Regions from separate parts of the Mesorhizobium sp. M0119 genome, predicted to be linked through region 1. Evidence: predicted binding sites of a transcription regulator. Region 1 holds the regulator's gene; the other holds the start of a gene.

Region 1 (8,443 bases):
GGGTTATCGCCATAGGCCATGTCGAGCTGCGCCCTGCCTTGCGTCGAAAGCACGTTGCGGAAAACCCGCGCGGGCTCGATCCAGGCCGCCGGCCAGCGATCGCTGCCGGCTATGTTGGCGCCGTTGGCATAGGCGTTGTCCCAATCGGCAATGTGACGTTCGAACACCCTGCGCCCTCCCTTGGCAATATGGCCTTGCAACGTAGCCGTAAGCATCGCGCGGCGCGTCGTCGCCAGCCTCACGATTCCAGCTCTCGCATCAATCTCAAGTGACAGCCGCCTTGATGGCGAAGCGCGCATCCTTCCACGCACCGGTGCGCAGGATGTCCTCAAGCACTTCGACGGCCTGCCAGACATCGGCATAGCCGACATAGAGCGGGGTGAAGCCGAAGCGCATGGTGGATGGCGCGCGAAAATCGCCGATCACGCCACGTTCAATCAGCGCGCGCATGATCTGGTAGCCATGCTCGTGCATGAATGAAATCTGGCTGCCGCGTTTTTCCCCGTCGCGCGTGCTTTCGAGCGTGAGCCCGTAAGCGCCGCACCTTGCATCAACAAGCTCGATGAACAGATCGGCCAGCGCGATGCTCTTCTTGCGCACCGCCGTCATGTCGACATCGTTCCAGATGTCGAGCGCGCCTTTCAGCGTCCGCATCGACAGGATCGGCTGGGTGCCACACAGAAACCGGCGGATGCCGGTGCCGGCCGCATAGCCTGGCTCGAAGGCGAAGGGCCGTGCATGGCCCCACCAGCCGGTGAGCGGCTGCTGGATGTCGGCAAGATGCCGCTCAGCCGCATAGATGAAGGCAGGTGCACCCGGTCCGCCATTCAGATATTTGTAGGTGCAGCCAACGGCAAAATCGGCGTTTGCCTTGTCGAGCTCGACTGGCATCGCACCGGCGGTGTGGCAGAGATCCCAGACGATCATCGCCCCGGCCTCCTGGGCCCTGCGCGTCAGCCCCGGCATGTCGCGCAGTTCGCCCGACTTGTAGTTGACGTGGTTCACCAGCACCACGGCAGTGCGTTCGTCGATCAGCTCTTCGATGGTCGGCGCGTCGACCCCCGAGAGGCGCAGCAGCGTATCTTTTCGCGTCGAAACCACACCTTCAGCCATGTAAAGGTCTGCCGGAAAACTATCGCCCTCGGCGACGATGACCCGCCGCTGCGGCCGCATGGCCATGGCGGCGTGCAGCAGCTTGTAGATGTTGACCGACGTCGTGTCGCAGACCACCGTCTGGCCGGTCGCGGCACCGATCAGGCGCCCGAGCTGGTCGCCAAGTTCAAGCGGCATGTTGAACCAGCCGGCCGTGTTCCATGCGCGGATGAGATCATGCGACCATTCTTCGGTCGCGGCCTTGCGCAATTCATCGAAAGCGGCACGCGAAGGAGCCCCTAGCGAATTGCCGTCGAGATAGATCACTCCTTGCGGCAACACAAAGCGGTCACGCATCGCGCGCAGCGGATCTGCGGCATCCATCGCCTTTATGGCCGCGAGATCGGGAATTCCTGTCATGATTTGCCTGCTTCCCCAAAGATTCGACGCAACGCCGGACACGCATCGACTGTTCTTCCATTACCGGATAGCGCGCAGCAAGGCTCCACCAGCGAGAGGCAGCCTGACCAGGCGGTGGAAACCAGGAGTTAACCCGAGGTTGGCGTTTTGAGTTCGTTTCGTTCACGGTGCTTTGACCAAACCACACAGTCGATACGGGTTCACTTCCGTGCCCTTTGCCGACCGACGGCGGATGCCAGTGGCGCATTCTAGGAAGCCAGAAGGGCGCAAACGACAGCAGAATCAAGGCGATGAGGCTCGCGGCGGGTGAAAATGCGGCATTCCGGTAAGGGCGTGGTTTGTTTCCCGAGCCTTAACGCATTCATTAAACTTTAAACAGTTGCGGAACACAACTGGAACAGATAGTGTTTGTTCTGGGTTTGTTTTTCTGATTCTGTTGGGGGTCGCTATGCTGACACGCAAACAACACGAACTGCTTATGTTCATCCACGAAAGGTTGAAGGAAAGCGGTATCCCGCCTTCCTTCGACGAGATGAAGGAAGCGCTCGACCTGGCTTCCAAATCCGGAATCCACCGGCTGATTACAGCGCTGGAGGAGCGCGGCTTCATTCGCCGTTTGCCCAACCGGGCCCGTGCGCTGGAGGTGCTGCGCCTGCCTGACTCGATCGCCCCCGGCCTCAATGCGGCACGCAAGTTCTCGCCGAGTGTCATCCAGGGCAGTCTTGGGCAAGGCGCCCCTCGGCAGGGCAAGCCGACATCATCGCGCGTCCCTGCAGCCGGCAATGACGACGATGTCGTCGCCGCCGTTTCGATTCCGGTGATGGGCCGCATCGCCGCTGGTGTGCCGATCGACGCCATCCAGCACCAGACGCATTCGATTTCGGTGCCGCCGGATATGATCATGGGCGGCGAGCATTATGCGCTCGAGGTCAAAGGCGATTCGATGATCGAGGCGGGCATTTTCGACGGCGACACGGTGATCATCCGCAATGCCGATACGGCGAGCCCCGGTGAGATCGTGGTGGCACTGGTCGACGAGGAAGAAGCGACGCTGAAGCGGTTCCGCCGCAAGGGCGCTTCGATCGCCCTGGAAGCCGCCAATCCGGCCTACGAGACGCGCATCTTCGGACCAGACAGGGTCAAGGTGCAAGGCAAGCTCGTCGGACTGATCCGCCGCTACTGAGCTCCGCCCTTGGCGCCGGCTTTTGGCTTGTCGGTCCTGCGGTATGGCGGCAGGCCCCGCGCCGCGCGTGAAAATCTCCGCTGCATGTGCCAGGGCCGGTATGATTTTTCGACGGCGAAACGGATTTCGGCGCGTGTTGCCGCTTGTGGATCGAAATAGACGGCCGCACTTCCCGCGCGCGCTAGTTGCCGTTTGGTGACGACGAGGACCAGCCGGTCATAGTAGCAGGGATTATGGGCGGTGGCGTCGTCGATGACGATCAAGCTGGCAAAGGCGCAGGCTGGCCGTGCAGTATCGCGGTCCTTGGCTTGCGCGATGATCGCGCCGGATGGATGCCTGGCAAGGCAGAGGCCGTCCGTGCAAATGAACGGCATGCCCGGCGGTAGGTCGGCCGGATCGGCAATGTCGAATTGCGGATCGTTCTTTCCAGGTGTTTCCGGCGCGACGATAGCCTCTGATGTGAGCGCGCGTTTCCAGTTGTCGATGGTGAACTCATTCGGGCGTGCCCGGTTGACCGCAAGTTCACCGCTGCCGATCGGCAGCGCGACCAGCCGTGCGTCCTCCGAGATCAATACGTCGGGTACACGCGTCTGCGTTGTCGTTAGCAAGCCGGCGAGCGCAAAAGGAAGTGCCGCGAGCCGCAACCAGGTCGTCGCCATGCTGGCAATGACGAGGGCGATCGTCACCAGAAGGACGGATCTCAGCGAAATCAGCCCGACCGCATCGATCGGCGAGCGCTCGGAGATCCACCCGGACAGGGCGATCATCGCCGTCAGCCCCTTGCCCATCACGTAGAGGAAAGGCCCATCCGCGCCGAACGGCATCGCCAGCGCACTGAGGACGGCGAAGGGCATGACGACCAGTGAGACGATGGGCATGATGGCCAGATTGGCGAACAGGCTGAGCGGCGCCACGCGCTGGAAATGCCATATGGCGAAAAGCGCCGTGGCGCTCCCTGCAATGATCGAGGTCATCGCCAGGCCGCCCATGCCCAGCAGGACCTTTCGAGTGGCAAAGCGTAGCGGCGACCGCCGGGGCGGCGGGGTGGTGGCCCTGCCGGCGAGGTAATCGGACCAGCCTGCATAGGCGCCGACAAGGGCCGCCGTCGCGGCGAAGGACATCTGGAAGCTCGGACCGACCACCTCGTGCGGCGACACCAGAATGACCGCGATGGCCGAGATCGCCAGGTTGCGCATGGTGAGCGCGGCCCGGTCGAACAGCACGGCGATAAGCATCACCGCCAGCATGATGAAGCTGCGTTCGGCCGCTACCACAATGCCGGAAAAGACGAGGTAGGCCGCAATCGAAAAAAGCGCGGCGGCCGCGGCATATTTCTTGACCGGCCGTCGCGATGAGAAATCGGGAAACAGCGCAAAGGCGCCGCGTAGCAGCGCCATGATGGTGCCGGCGACCAACGCCATATGCAGCCCCGAGATGGAGATGATGTGGTAGATGCCTGTACGCCGCATCGCTTCGTTGATCTCCTCGGGAATGCCGGCGCGCACGCCGACGATCAGCGCAGCAGCAATCTCGCCCTCGGCGCCGCCAATGCGGCTGCGGATATGGTCGGCGATGGATTCGCGCGCGTCTTCGATCGCCGAAGAAAGCCGCGCGGCAAGCGGGATGCTGCCCGACGACACGACTTTCGGATTGCCGAGAAAAAAGCCGCTGCCGCCGATACCGGCGAAATAGCTGTCGAAGGAGAAATCATAGCTGTCGGGCCGCACCGGCCCGGTCGGCGGCAGCAGCCGCACATAGCCGGAGATCTCGGAACCGGCGGTCAGCTCAGCCGGTATTTTCATCGCCGAAACGCGGACCCGTTCCGGCATGTAGCGCAGTGTCGGCCTGGCGGTTGAGATCACATCGATCGTCAGCCTGATGCGGCCGCTCGCCATGGGCTCGTACGATACGACGCGACCCGTCAGCCGCGTCGAGATTTCGGAACCGAGCATATGCGTCCCGACACGCCAGGTCTCGAACTTGGCGGCAAGCACGCCAAGCGCGCAGAGCAACGCCACCATGAAGCACAGGCGCGTCCTGGGCCATGACCGCGAGACGACGGCACAAAGGGCTGCCAAGGCGACGATAGCGATCGGCTGTGGGAAGGCCAGCTCGGCCGCCATCGCGAAATACACGACCACCCCGCATGCGAGGAACACCGGCACCAGCAGGAAGGCGACGCCGCGGTCGAGTTCCAGGCCGGCCGCCGAGGTTACGCTGTTGCGGATACGGGACGGTGACGGAAGGCGGAAACGCCGGCGTAGGCGCACGATGGGCTCGCCCGCGGGCACGGAAACCGTTGCTGGGTCGCTGGCCGGCAGCGACGGAGCATCGAAGCGCGGAGCGGGCAGCAATGCCGGTGTCGGCAGGACAGGCAGGGGAGCGGCAAACAGCAAGCGTTCGCTGACGCCGCTACCAGCGTCCTCGCCCTCGCCCGCACCACGGCCTCGCACAGCCATCGGGTCTGCCCCTTGCGCCCTCGACCTCCTATGCTACATGAACGCGCAACGCGCGAAAGTCCGCAAACCCACTTCCTTCGCCCGCCTGAGAGTTCCATGCCCGATAAGGTCGTCACCCGTTTTGCCCCCTCGCCCACCGGCTATCTGCACATTGGCGGCGCGCGCACGGCGCTGTTCAACTGGCTGTATGCCAAGCACACAGGCGGCACGATGCTGCTGCGCATCGAGGACACCGACCGCGAGCGCTCCACCGATGCGGCAACCGCGGCCATTCTCGACGGGCTTTCCTGGCTTGGCCTGGCATGGGACGGCGAGCCGGTGTCGCAGTTCGAGCGTGCGCCGCGCCATCGCGAGGTGGCCGAGGAGCTCGTTCGCATGGGCAAGGCCTATTATTGTTATGCGACGCCTGCCGAGCTGGAAGCAATGCGCGAGAGCGCACGGGCCATGGGGCTGCCTCCTCGCTATGACGGACGATGGCGCGACCGCGACCCCTCGGAGGCGCCGGCCGGCGCCAAGGGGGCGATCCGCATCAAGGCGCCGACAGACGGCGAGACGGTGGTGCATGACCGCGTCCAGGGCGACGTGCGCTTTCCCAACAAGGATCTCGACGATTTCATTATTCTGCGCTCGGACGGCAATCCAACCTACATGCATGCCGTCGTCGTCGACGATCACGACATGGGCATCACCCACATCATCCGCGGCGACGATCATTTGACCAACGCCGCACGCCAGACCGTAATCTACCAGGCCATGGGCTGGGAGGTGCCGTCGATGTCGCATATCCCGTTGATCCACGGTGCCGACGGCGCCAAGCTGTCGAAGCGGCACGGTGCGCTTGGCGTCGAGGCCTATCGCGCCATGGGCTACCTGCCGGAGGCGCTGCTTAACTATCTGGCGAGGCTTGGCTGGAGCCATGGCGACGATGAGATCATGTCGATCGCCGACATGATCGCATGGTTCGACATTGGCGACGTCAACAAGGGCGCCGCCCGTTTCGACTTCGCCAAGCTCGAAGCGCTCAACGGCGTGCACATGCGCCGCATGAACGAGGCAGCGCTGCTCGACATCTTCATCGCCACTCTGCCCTATCTAGAAGGCGGCCCGGCAATCGCCGCGCGCCTCGACGACAGACGCAAGGCGCAACTGCTTGCCGCTTTGCCCGGCCTGAAGGAGCGCGCCAAGACGCTGGTCGAACTTGTTGAAGGGGCTGCATTCCTGTTCGTCGAGCGGCCGCTGCCGGTCGACGAGAAGGCGGCGGCGCTGCTCAGCGGTGAGGCGCGCGCGATCCTGCGGGGCGCTCATGCGGCACTAGCCACGGTTTCGGCCTGGTCTGCCGCCTCCGCGGAAGCTGCGATCCGCGACTATGCGCAGGCCGGCGGCCATAAACTCGGCGCCGTGGCCCAACCTTTGCGCGCCGCGCTCACCGGCAAAAGTACCTCGCCAGGTGTCTTTGATGTGCTTGCCGTGCTTGGCCGCGAGGAAAGCCTGGCGCGGATCGCTGATCAAATCGATTAGCAAACTGGCCCAAGAAGATTGGCATTGAAAGGTGTGTTTCGCAGTGCAACATTGGGTCTTGGCCTAATCTGGCGCGCAGATTCAATTGCGGGCGCAAATGTGCGTGTTCCGATGCTTTTGACGTGTTGGGTTCAGATATTTTGCCTTTGCCGGCCTGAGGAAACAAAAAGGAGTTTGCTATGACCGAACCTGCGACAAAAATGGAATTTGGCGGCAAAACCCAGGCATCGACGGCAAAGCTGGAACTCGGCGGCAAAACCCATGAATTCAAGATACGAAGTGGTTCGGTAGGACCTGACGTCATCGACATCGGTTCGCTCTACAACACCACCGGCGTCTTTACCTACGATCCCGGCTTTACGTCGACGGCGAGCTGCGAGTCGGAAATCACCTTCATCGATGGCGATGCCGGCATTCTCTTGCACCGCGGCTACCCGATCGACCAGCTGGCTGAGCACGGCGACTTCCTCGAAGTCTGCTACCTCTTGCTCTACGGTGAACTGCCGACCAAGGCGCAGAAGGACGATTTCGACTACCGGGTGACGCGCCACACCATGGTGCATGAGCAGATGTCGCGCTTCTTCACCGGCTTCCGCCGTGATGCGCATCCGATGGCGGTGATGTGCGGCGTGGTCGGCGCGCTGTCGGCCTTCTACCACGATTCCACCGACATCTCGGACCCTTATCAGCGCATGGTCGCCTCGATGCGGCTGATCGCCAAGATGCCGACGATCGCGGCCATGGCGTATAAATACCACATCGGCCAGCCATTCATTTATCCGAAGAACGAGCTGAATTTCGCGGCCAACTTCCTGCATATGTGCTTCGCCGTGCCTTGCGAGGAATACAAGATCAATCCGGTGCTGGCCCGCGCGATGGAGCGCATCTTCATCCTGCACGCCGATCACGAACAGAACGCCTCGACTTCGACCGTCCGCCTGGCCGGCTCGTCGGGCGCCAATCCCTTTGCCTGTATCGCTGCCGGTATCGCCTGCCTATGGGGTCCCGCACATGGCGGCGCCAACGAGGCAGCCCTGAACATGCTGGGCGAGATCGGCCATGTCGATCACATCCCGGAATTCATTGCGCGCGCCAAGGATAAGAACGATCCGTTCCGATTGATGGGCTTTGGCCACCGCGTTTACAAGAACTACGATCCGCGCGCCAAGATCATGCAGAAGACCGCGCACGAGGTCCTGGGCGAGCTCGGCATCAAGGACGATCCGCTGCTCGACATCGCCATGGAGCTGGAAAAAATCGCGCTGACCGATTCCTATTTCATTGAGAAGAAGCTCTATCCGAACGTCGATTTCTATTCCGGCATCACGCTGAAGGCGCTGGGCTTCCCCACCACCATGTTCACCGTGCTGTTCGCGGTCGCCCGCACCGTCGGCTGGATCGCGCAGTGGAAGGAGATGATCGAGGACCCGCACCAGAAGATCGGTCGTCCGCGCCAGCTCTATACCGGCGCGCCGGAACGGGATTATGTGCCGATCGCGAAGCGGTGAATGATGAATGGTGAATGGTGAATGGTGAATGGTGAATGGGAGTAGCAAAGCGTCGCTCCCTGTCTAGAAACTACTATTCACTATTCACTATTCACTCACTTCCTCACCATCCCCATCACCACCCCCGCCGCCATCTCGCCTGACGGCTTGGCGGTTGCCATACGCCCGGCAATGTCGGCAAAACCGTGCTTCTGCCAGGCGCGGTAGGCGGTATCGAAGAACAGCGCCTCCAGTTGCCGCGCCAGATAATGCGGCCGCACATA
Region 2 (8,443 bases), on a different contig from region 1:
CGCTGCCTACCGATCCGACCAGAAATCTGGCTGCTCTCATCCGCTGCGCTTCCGTGACGCCCGCCGAAGGCGGTGCGCTGAGCGCGCTGGAAGAAATGTTGAAGCCGCTCGGCTTTGCCGTCGAGCGCCCGGTGTTTTCCGAATCCGGCACACCTGACATCGAGAACCTTTACGCGCGGCGTTCCGGCAACGGCCCGCATCTGATGTTTGCCGGCCATACCGATGTGGTGCCGGTGGGCGATGAAACAGCCTGGACGCATCCGCCCTTTGCCGCCGAGATTGCCAATGGCGAGATGTTCGGCCGCGGCGCCGTCGACATGAAGGGCGGCATTGCTTGTTTCGTCGCGGCGGTAGCGCGACATATCGCGCAGAAGGGCGGCCCGAAGGGGTCGGTCTCGCTGCTGATAACCGGCGATGAGGAAGGGCCGGCGATCAACGGCACGACGAAACTACTCGAATGGGCGGCTGCCAAGGGTGAGAAATGGCATGCTGCGATCGTCGGCGAGCCGACCAATCCCGACGCGCTCGGCGACATGATCAAGATCGGCCGGCGCGGCTCGCTGTCGGGCACGGTCGTCGTCAACGGCCGCCAGGGCCACGCCGCCTATCCGCAGCTAGCCGACAATCCGGTGCGCGGCCTGGTGACGCTGGTCGACGCCTTGCTGCACCCCGTCTTCGACAACGGAACAAGGGATTTCCAGCCGACCAATCTTGAGGTGACCTCCATCGATGTCGGCAGTCCTGCCACCAACGTCATCCCGGCGAAGGCGGCGGCTACCTTCAATATCCGCTTCAACGACACATGGACCGCCGAGACGATCCAGGCCGAGATCCACAATCGCCTCGACCGGGCGGCGAAACGCAAGAAATACCGCGCCGGCAAGAAGACGCCGGTCGACTACGAGATCGCTTGGCGCGACGGGCCGAGCCATGTTTTCCTGACACGCGACGACAGGTTGATCGAGACGCTTGGCGGTTCCGTCAAGGCGGTGACCGGCAGGAAGCCGGTGCTCTCCACCTCCGGCGGCACCTCCGATGCCCGCTTCATCAAGGATTATTGTCCGGTGGTCGAATTCGGCCTTGTCGGCAAGACCATGCACATGGTCGACGAACGCGTGGCGATTGCCGACCTCGAGACGCTGACGCAGATTTATCTGCGCTTCGTTGAAGACTGGTTTGCGCAGGACATATCCTAGTGATGCTTTCCGCGGATGAAACCTACGCTTCGCTTGCCGGCGCCTGGCGGCTGATGCTCGGCAAGGCCGACGGATTTCGCCTGCTCGACCTTTCGGCGGACGGTTTCTGGAACTCCTTTTTTGCCATCGTCGTCGCGGCGCCGGCACTGATCGTCGGCTGGGTCGGTATTGCCAACGAGATCGGCGATCCCAACGCATTCGTCGGCCGTTTCAGCATGTTGATCCGCCTGGCCACTGTCGATATCGGCGCCTGGGTGCTGCCGCTCATAGGCCTCGCCCTGGTGGCGCCGCGGGTCGGCGTCGGCGGCCGTTTCGTCCATTATGTCGTGGCCAGCAACTGGGCCTCGGCGATCATCGCCTGGATGATGCTGCCATCAGCGTTGATCCGGCTTTTCCTGACGTCGGCCAACGAAGTCTCCGGACTGGTGTCGCTGCTGCTGTTCGCGCTGTCGATGGTATTGACCTGGCGGATGACCAACGTCGCGATCGGCAGGGGTGCGGCTGTCGGCAGCGCTGTTTTTGCCGGTATGTTCGTGGCGTCGCTGATCGTCCTGTTCGGCCTGCAGGCGCTGCTCGGTATCAGCGTGCCGGATCAGCCAGGCGTAGGATAATCGACGCCGACGAGAAACAGCCCGTCGGGCGGCGCCACCTGACCGCAGGCCGCACGGTCGCGCGCCTCGAGCGCCGCCTTGAGGTCGGCAATGGTCCAGCCGCCTTCGCCGACACGTTTGAGCGAGCCGACCATCGAGCGCACCTGGTTGTGCAGGAATGACCGCGCCGAAGCGCGGACTTCGATGAAATCGCCCGCCCGGCTGACATCCAGCCGGTCGAGCGTGCGGACCGGGCTGGTGGCCTGGCACTGGGTCGAGCGAAAGGTGGTGAAATCATGCCGGCCAAGCAGCACCTTTGCCGCTTCGTGCATGGCACCGGCATCGAGCTGCTTCGGTACCCACCAGATCCTGCCCTTGTCGAGCGCCGCCGGCGCGCGGCGGTTGACGATGCGGTAGAGGTAATGGCGGCCGATCGCCGAGAAACGCGCATCGAAGCTATCCGGCACGACGGCGGCCTTCAGGATGGCGATGCGCACCTTGGCCGCTTGCAGATGCGCGTTGACGGCGTCGCGCACCTTGTCGCCGGGCCATGCCTTGATCAGATCGACATGCGCCACCTGAGCGGCCGCATGGACGCCGGCATCGGTGCGGCCGGCGGCGCGAAGCGAAACCTGCTCACCACAGAACTTCTCGATCGCCTGCTCGATCGCCTGCTGCACCGAAGGCTGGTTGGCCTGGCGCTGCCAGCCGGCGAAGAGACTGCCGTCATATTCGATGTCGAGGCGAAAACGCGGCATTCCCGGATCGAGGCGAAATCAGGCGGCGAGGGCTGAGCCGAAGGCCGAGGCGTAGACCAGCCTGCCGGTCTCCGGCGCCTCGCCCCAGGCAAGCGCCTGCAGAGCCTCGCTTTGATACTCGCTCTCGAATTTCGCTGCACGGGCGCGGCTGTAGCCGAAACGTCCATAGTAAGCCGGATCGCCGAGCACCACGGCGAGCGTCTCGCCAGCAGCCTTCAGGCGGATATGCGCCTCGCGGACCAGCGCACCGCCGATGCCGGTGCCGTGGAACGACGGCTCGACCGCCAGAGGCGCCAAAGCAACCGCCGGGAAGCTCTTGCCGCCATTCTGCACGAAGAGCCGTGAAAACAGGATATGGCCGACCACTTGCCCGTCTTCGTCCGCCACCAGTTCGACGACGGCATCACCGCCGGTGACCAGCGCGTCGACCAGTCCGGCCTCCGCCTGCTGGCCGAATGCGTGTTCTTCGACAAGGCGGATCGCCTCGCGGTCCCGCGGCGTCGCCGCGCGTATGGACATCATGCTCATGACAATTTCATTCCTTTTTCGAGCTTGGCCCCGCGCAGAAACTCCTGCGCGGCAATGGGCCTTCCGCCCGCACGTTGAACTTCGACCAGCCTGATCGCGCCTGACCCGCAGGCGACCGTCAGCCGATCGTCGAGAATTCCTCCCGGTTCGCCGGCGCCTTGCAAGAGCGTCGAGCGAAGCAGTTTCAGCCGCTCCATGCGGCCGCCGATTTCGGCCTCGCACCATGCACCGGGAAAGGGCGACAGGCCGCGAATCTGGTTGTGCACGTCGCCGGCAGGTCGCAGCCAGTCTATGCGAGTCTCCGATTTATCGATTTTCTTGGCGTAGGTCACCCCCACCTCGGCCTGTGTGGTAAATGTCAGCGTATTCCGTTCCAGCCGTTCGAGCGCCTGCACCATCAGAGCCGCACCCAACACCATCAGCCGGTCGTGCAGATCGCCGGCCGTCATGTCGGGTCCAACGGCGCATTTTTCAACCATTGCCACCGGCCCGGTGTCGAGGCCTTCCTCCATCCGCATCACCATCATGCCCGTCTCGGTATCGCCGGCCATGATGGCGCGCTGGATAGGGGCAGCGCCGCGCCAGCGCGGCAACAGCGATGCGTGACCGTTGAGGCAACCGAGCCGCGGCGCCTCGAGAATGGGTTTGGGCAGAAGCAGCCCGTAGGCGACGACCACGGCGACGTCGGCACCCAAGGCGCGGAACGCTTCCTGCTCCGCCTCGCTCTTCAGCGACACCGGCGTGCGAACCTCGACGCCCAACCGATCCGCCTCGCGCTGCACCGGCGATGGCGTCAGCTTGAGCCCGCGCCGGCCGCCGGCGCGCGGCGGCTGCGTGTAGACGGCTGCCAATTCATGCCCGGCCCCGGCAATCGCCCGCAAGGTCGGCACGGAGAATTCAGGAGTACCCATGAAGATGACACGCAGGGGCATTCGTCGACCCCTATCCCACCATCTTGCCCGGCGCCTTGTCCCTGGCGAGCTTTTTGAACTTCTTGACCACCATGTCGCGCTTTAGTTTTGAGATGTGGTCGATGAACAGCACGCCGTTGAGATGGTCGATCTCGTGCTGCAGGCAGGTCGCCATCAGCCCTTCGGCCTCGATCTCCTGCAGCTTGCCGTCGCGATCGAGATACTTCACCCGCACCGCCGCCGGCCGCTCGACCTCGGCGTAGTAGTCCGGGATCGACAGGCAGCCTTCCTCATAGACCGAATGCTGGTCGGAGCTTTCGAGGATTTCGGGATTGATGAAGACGTGCGGTGCCGGCGTTTCGTCCTCTTTGGCGAGGTCGATGACCAGCATGCGCAAGGGTTCGCCGACCTGGATCGCAGCGAGGCCAATGCCGGGCGCGTCATACATGGTGTCCAGCATGTCGCCGGCCAGTTTGCGCAAGTCGCCGTCGACACGCTCGACCGGTTTTGAAACCTGGCGCAGGACGGGATCGGGGAGGATGATAAGCGGCTTGATCGACATGGCGTCTCACCTAAGACCTCGCAGGAAAAGCGTCAACCGGGGCGCCTTCGGGTCGTTCACGTTTTGATCTGTGCCGGTAGACCGAATCATCTATGCTGTCGGCATGAACGATCTGGCCACCATCCTGTCCGAACCTGTCGCCCGGCTCGGCGCCACCACGATCACGCTCGGCCATGCCCTGGGTTTCGGCGCAATGCTGTTCCTCGGACTGTTCGTGGCGCTCGTCGTTGCGCTCTGGCGATCGGCCAAGGCGCGTGCGGTGGCGGCCGCCGAAGCCGCCGACCACGCCCGCGACGCCGAGGTGCGGATGGCCGGCATCTTGGCAAGCCAGGCGGAAATGCAGGGCCGCATGGGCGCCATCGCAGAAGTGTTCGGGGCGCGCCAGGCGGAACTGACACAGTCGATCGGCCAGCGCCTCGATGCCATGACCGGCCGCCTAGGCCAGACCATGACCGAGCAGACGAGATCGACGCATGAGAGCCTCGCCAAGCTGCAGGAACGGCTGGCGATTATCGATGTCGCGCAAGGCAACATCCAGTCGCTGGCCGGCCAGGTCGTGCAATTGCAGGCGATCCTTTCCAACAAGCAGACGCGCGGCGCCTTCGGCCAGTCGCGCATGGAAGCCATCGTCGCCGACGGATTGCCGCACGGCGCCTATGAATTCCAGGCGACCTTGTCGAATGGCAGCCGGCCCGACTGCCTGGTGAAGATGCCGAACGGCGCACCGTCGCTTGCCATCGATGCAAAGTTTCCGCTCGAGGCCTGGAATGCCATTCGGGCCGCCGAAGGCGCCGACCTGCAGAAGTCCGCCGCACAGGCTTTCCGCCGCGACATCGAGGTGCATGTCCGGGATATTTCCGAAAAATACCTGATCCAGGGCGAGACGCAGGACACCGCCTTCATGTTCGTGCCCTCGGAATCGGTGTTCGCCGAAATCCATGAGAATTTCGAGGCCGTTGTCCAGAAGGCGCATCGATCGCGGATCGTCATCGTCTCGCCATCGCTTTTGATGCTGTCGATCCAGGTCATCCAGGCGATCCTCAAGGATGCCCGCATGCGCGAGCAGGCGCACCTGATCCAGGGCGAGGTTATCCGGCTGATGGAAGACGTCTCTCGGCTCGACGAGCGGGTGCGCAAATTGCAGACGCATTTCGGCCAATCGGCCAAGGATATCGACGACATCCTGGTCTCGACATCGAAGGTGACCAGGCGCGGACAAAAGATCGAGGCGCTGGAGTTTGGCGTGCAGCCGGCGGAGGACACCGCTGGTTCGAATGGCAGCGGAGCAAAAGCGGAAAGCAGCCCGCGTGTCGCCGATTCGAAAACCGGGCAGTTGAGGCTAAGGGTCGTCGAAGGCGACGATTGAGAGCTACGCCGGAACCGGAGGCGAGCGCTTCGCCCGGGTCTGGCGCTACTGCTCCTCGATGATGGTCGTGCCTTCGAATTCCGGCAGCCAATGCAGCGCCGAGCGATGCCAGATCTGCTTTCTCGGCACCAGTTGATCGCGCTGCCGTGCCGTCCCGACCCTGATGCCGTAAACCTTCGGTCCCTCGCCCGCCGACGTGGCGTAGAGATGCGAGCCGCACTCACCGCAAAATGCCTGGGCGCGCTTGGCGCCGCTCGAACCGGTCTTGATGTAGATTTTCGGCGTGCCCTTGGTGATCCTGTAATTGTCCTCGGACGCCGGCACGGTGACGCGAAAGGCCGTTCCAGTTAGCTTCTGACAATCGATGCAGTGACAAATGGTGGTCTTTTCCGGATCGACTTCGGCCTCGTAAGTGATGGCGCCGCAATGACACCCGCCGTCGATTTTCATCTTCGTTCCTCCTGGAGCTTTTGCCCGCAATCATAACCGGGACTGCCCGATGGCGCAGCCATTTTCCTCAGGCCGGTTCCCCTCCGGACGCCGCCAAGGCCTTGCTCCGGCGTTCCCAGGTGCCGGTGGTCTGCGGCTTGACGAAGAGCCGCGTCACCTCCGGCATCTCTGCCTTAAGCCGCGTCTCGAGGCGCTCGACGCAGGTCTCTATCTCGGGCGCCGACAAATGGTCCTCGAACTCGATGCTCAAAGCGGCTACGATCTCCTGCGGACCCATATGCAGCGTCAGTGCGCCATTCGCGCGTTGCACCGCCGGGTCCTGCTGGACGATGGCCAGCACCTTTGTTTGCACCTCGGGCGAGGCCGGCTCGCCGAGCAGCAGGCTTTTGCTTTCGCGCGCCAGGAAGATCGCGGTCGCGCCCAGGATGAGCGCGATGCCGATCGACACGGCGCCGTCGAGCTTCGGCATGTCCAGCCGTTCCGCTGCCAATATGCCGGCGAAGGCGACAACGAGGCCGAGAAGTGCCGCGCTGTCCTCGAAGAGTACGGTGTAGACACTCGGATCCTTGCTGAGCTGCACCGCCTTGAGCCAGCCGTGGCTGCCTTTTTGGTGGCGGAATTCCTTCAGCGCCACCAGCCAAGAGGTGCCTTCGAAGAGGAAGGAAAGGCCAAGGACAGCGTAGTTCACCTTGGCGTTGGCGATCGGCTCCGGCGCCATGATGTGCGTCACGCCTTCGTAGAACGATATGCCGGCGCCCAGTGCAAAGACGAGGAGCGCGACGATGAAGCTCCAGAAGTACAGCTCGCGGCCATGGCCGAGCGGATGCGTGCGGTCGGCCGGCCGGGCGGCACGGTGCATGCCGTAAAGCAGCAGGCTGCCATTGCCGGTATCGACGAGCGAGTGGACGCCCTCCGAGAGCATTGCCGAGCTGCCCGTGAACAAGGCAGCGGCGAATTTGGTCAGTGCGATCGCAAGATTTCCGGCGAGCGCCGCATAGATCACTTTTTTCGACCCGCCATGCGCCGCCATGGTGTGCTGCCTTGGTTGATGCACCGATATTGGCGGAGCGCCCGCCCACGCTCCACAGCTCCCCACAACGCCCGAAGCGCCCAGTTGTTCACAACGTCAGTTGTTCAAAAGGGCAGCGCGCGGGGCTATTCGACGACCTCCTCCGTCCAGACCTTGAAGCCAGCCAGCGCGCCCGGCCCGAAAATGTGGGTCAGCGGCACATCGGCGGCATCGCGTCCGGAGGCGATCAGGATGCGGCCGATGCGCGGCGCGTTGTTGCGCGGGTCGAACGCGTGCCAGCGGCCGCCGAGATAGACCTCCATCCAGGCGGCGAAATCCATGTCCGACCACGGCTTTGGCAGGCCGATATCACTGATATAACCGGTGCAGTAGCGGGTCGGAATGTTCAGGGCGCGGCAGAAGGCGACAGCGAGGTGGGCAAAGTCGCGGCATACACCACTCTGCTCGCGATAGGCCTCGGCGGCGGTGCGCGTCGGGCGTGCATTGAAATAGTTGAAGGCGATGTGGTTATGGACGAAGTCGCAGACCGCCTGGACGCGCGGAATGCCGAGCGGGGTGCTGCCGAACAGCCGCCATGCTTCATTCGACAGCACGTCGCTCTCGCAATAGCGGCTGGGCAGCAGGAACAGCAGCGTCTCCGACGGCAGATCGCGCACCTCGTGCTGCCACGCCGTCAGCTCGCGCGTCTCGAAGGAGCCGGGGTCGCGGATCACCGCGTCCGTGCCGAACGCAAAGCGCCCGGCCGGCGCAACGAAACGGTTGCACCAATTGCCGAAACTGTCGCGGTAGCTTTCGATCGGCACCGGCGGGTTCGACGTCAGGAAGTCCGGCCGCTCAAGATCGGATGCGCGCGAATAATGGACATTTAGCATCGCGATCAGCGGTGTTTCCTGCGGGAAGTCGAAGCTCATCTGGCAACCGATGTGGATCCGCATTGTCGTCCTGACCGGCCTGCCTGATCATCAGCCGGCGAAACGCAAGGGCTGATGCTGCAGTGCGAAGAAGACCATGGCACGGACCGCTGCGGTTTACGAGGGAATTAGAAACCGGTT

The links. Region 1 encodes LexA, which represses DNA repair genes until DNA is damaged. Its sites were predicted from a motif close to TGTTCNNNNTGTGTTCNG; they were not measured.
Region 2: the regulator LexA is predicted to act here: its motif matches at 4,599-4,616, upstream of NKJ40_RS21765 (DNA recombination protein RmuC).

What each region holds. Positions count from the first base shown of each region.
Region 1 covers NZ_JAMYTU010000009.1:155,859-164,301, forward strand. The annotation lists gene NKJ40_RS11920 (hormone-sensitive lipase) at 1-167, opposite strand, end outside; gene kynU (kynureninase) at 265-1,512, opposite strand; gene lexA (transcriptional repressor LexA) at 1,961-2,695, shown strand; gene NKJ40_RS11935 (ComEC/Rec2 family competence protein) at 2,689-5,154, opposite strand; gene gltX (glutamate--tRNA ligase) at 5,251-6,672, shown strand; gene gltA (citrate synthase) at 6,852-8,180, shown strand; gene lpxB (lipid-A-disaccharide synthase) at 8,276-8,443, opposite strand, start outside.
Region 2 covers NZ_JAMYTU010000025.1:72,877-81,319, reverse strand. The annotation lists gene dapE (succinyl-diaminopimelate desuccinylase) at 1-1,196, shown strand, start outside; gene NKJ40_RS21790 (transporter) at 1,199-1,807, shown strand; gene truA (tRNA pseudouridine(38-40) synthase TruA) at 1,789-2,544, opposite strand; gene NKJ40_RS21780 (GNAT family N-acetyltransferase) at 2,563-3,072, opposite strand; gene fmt (methionyl-tRNA formyltransferase) at 3,069-3,998, opposite strand; gene def (peptide deformylase) at 4,015-4,545, opposite strand; gene NKJ40_RS21765 (DNA recombination protein RmuC) at 4,649-5,911, shown strand; gene NKJ40_RS21760 (GFA family protein) at 5,957-6,361, opposite strand; gene NKJ40_RS21755 (cation diffusion facilitator family transporter) at 6,429-7,391, opposite strand; gene NKJ40_RS21750 (transglutaminase-like domain-containing protein) at 7,517-8,326, opposite strand.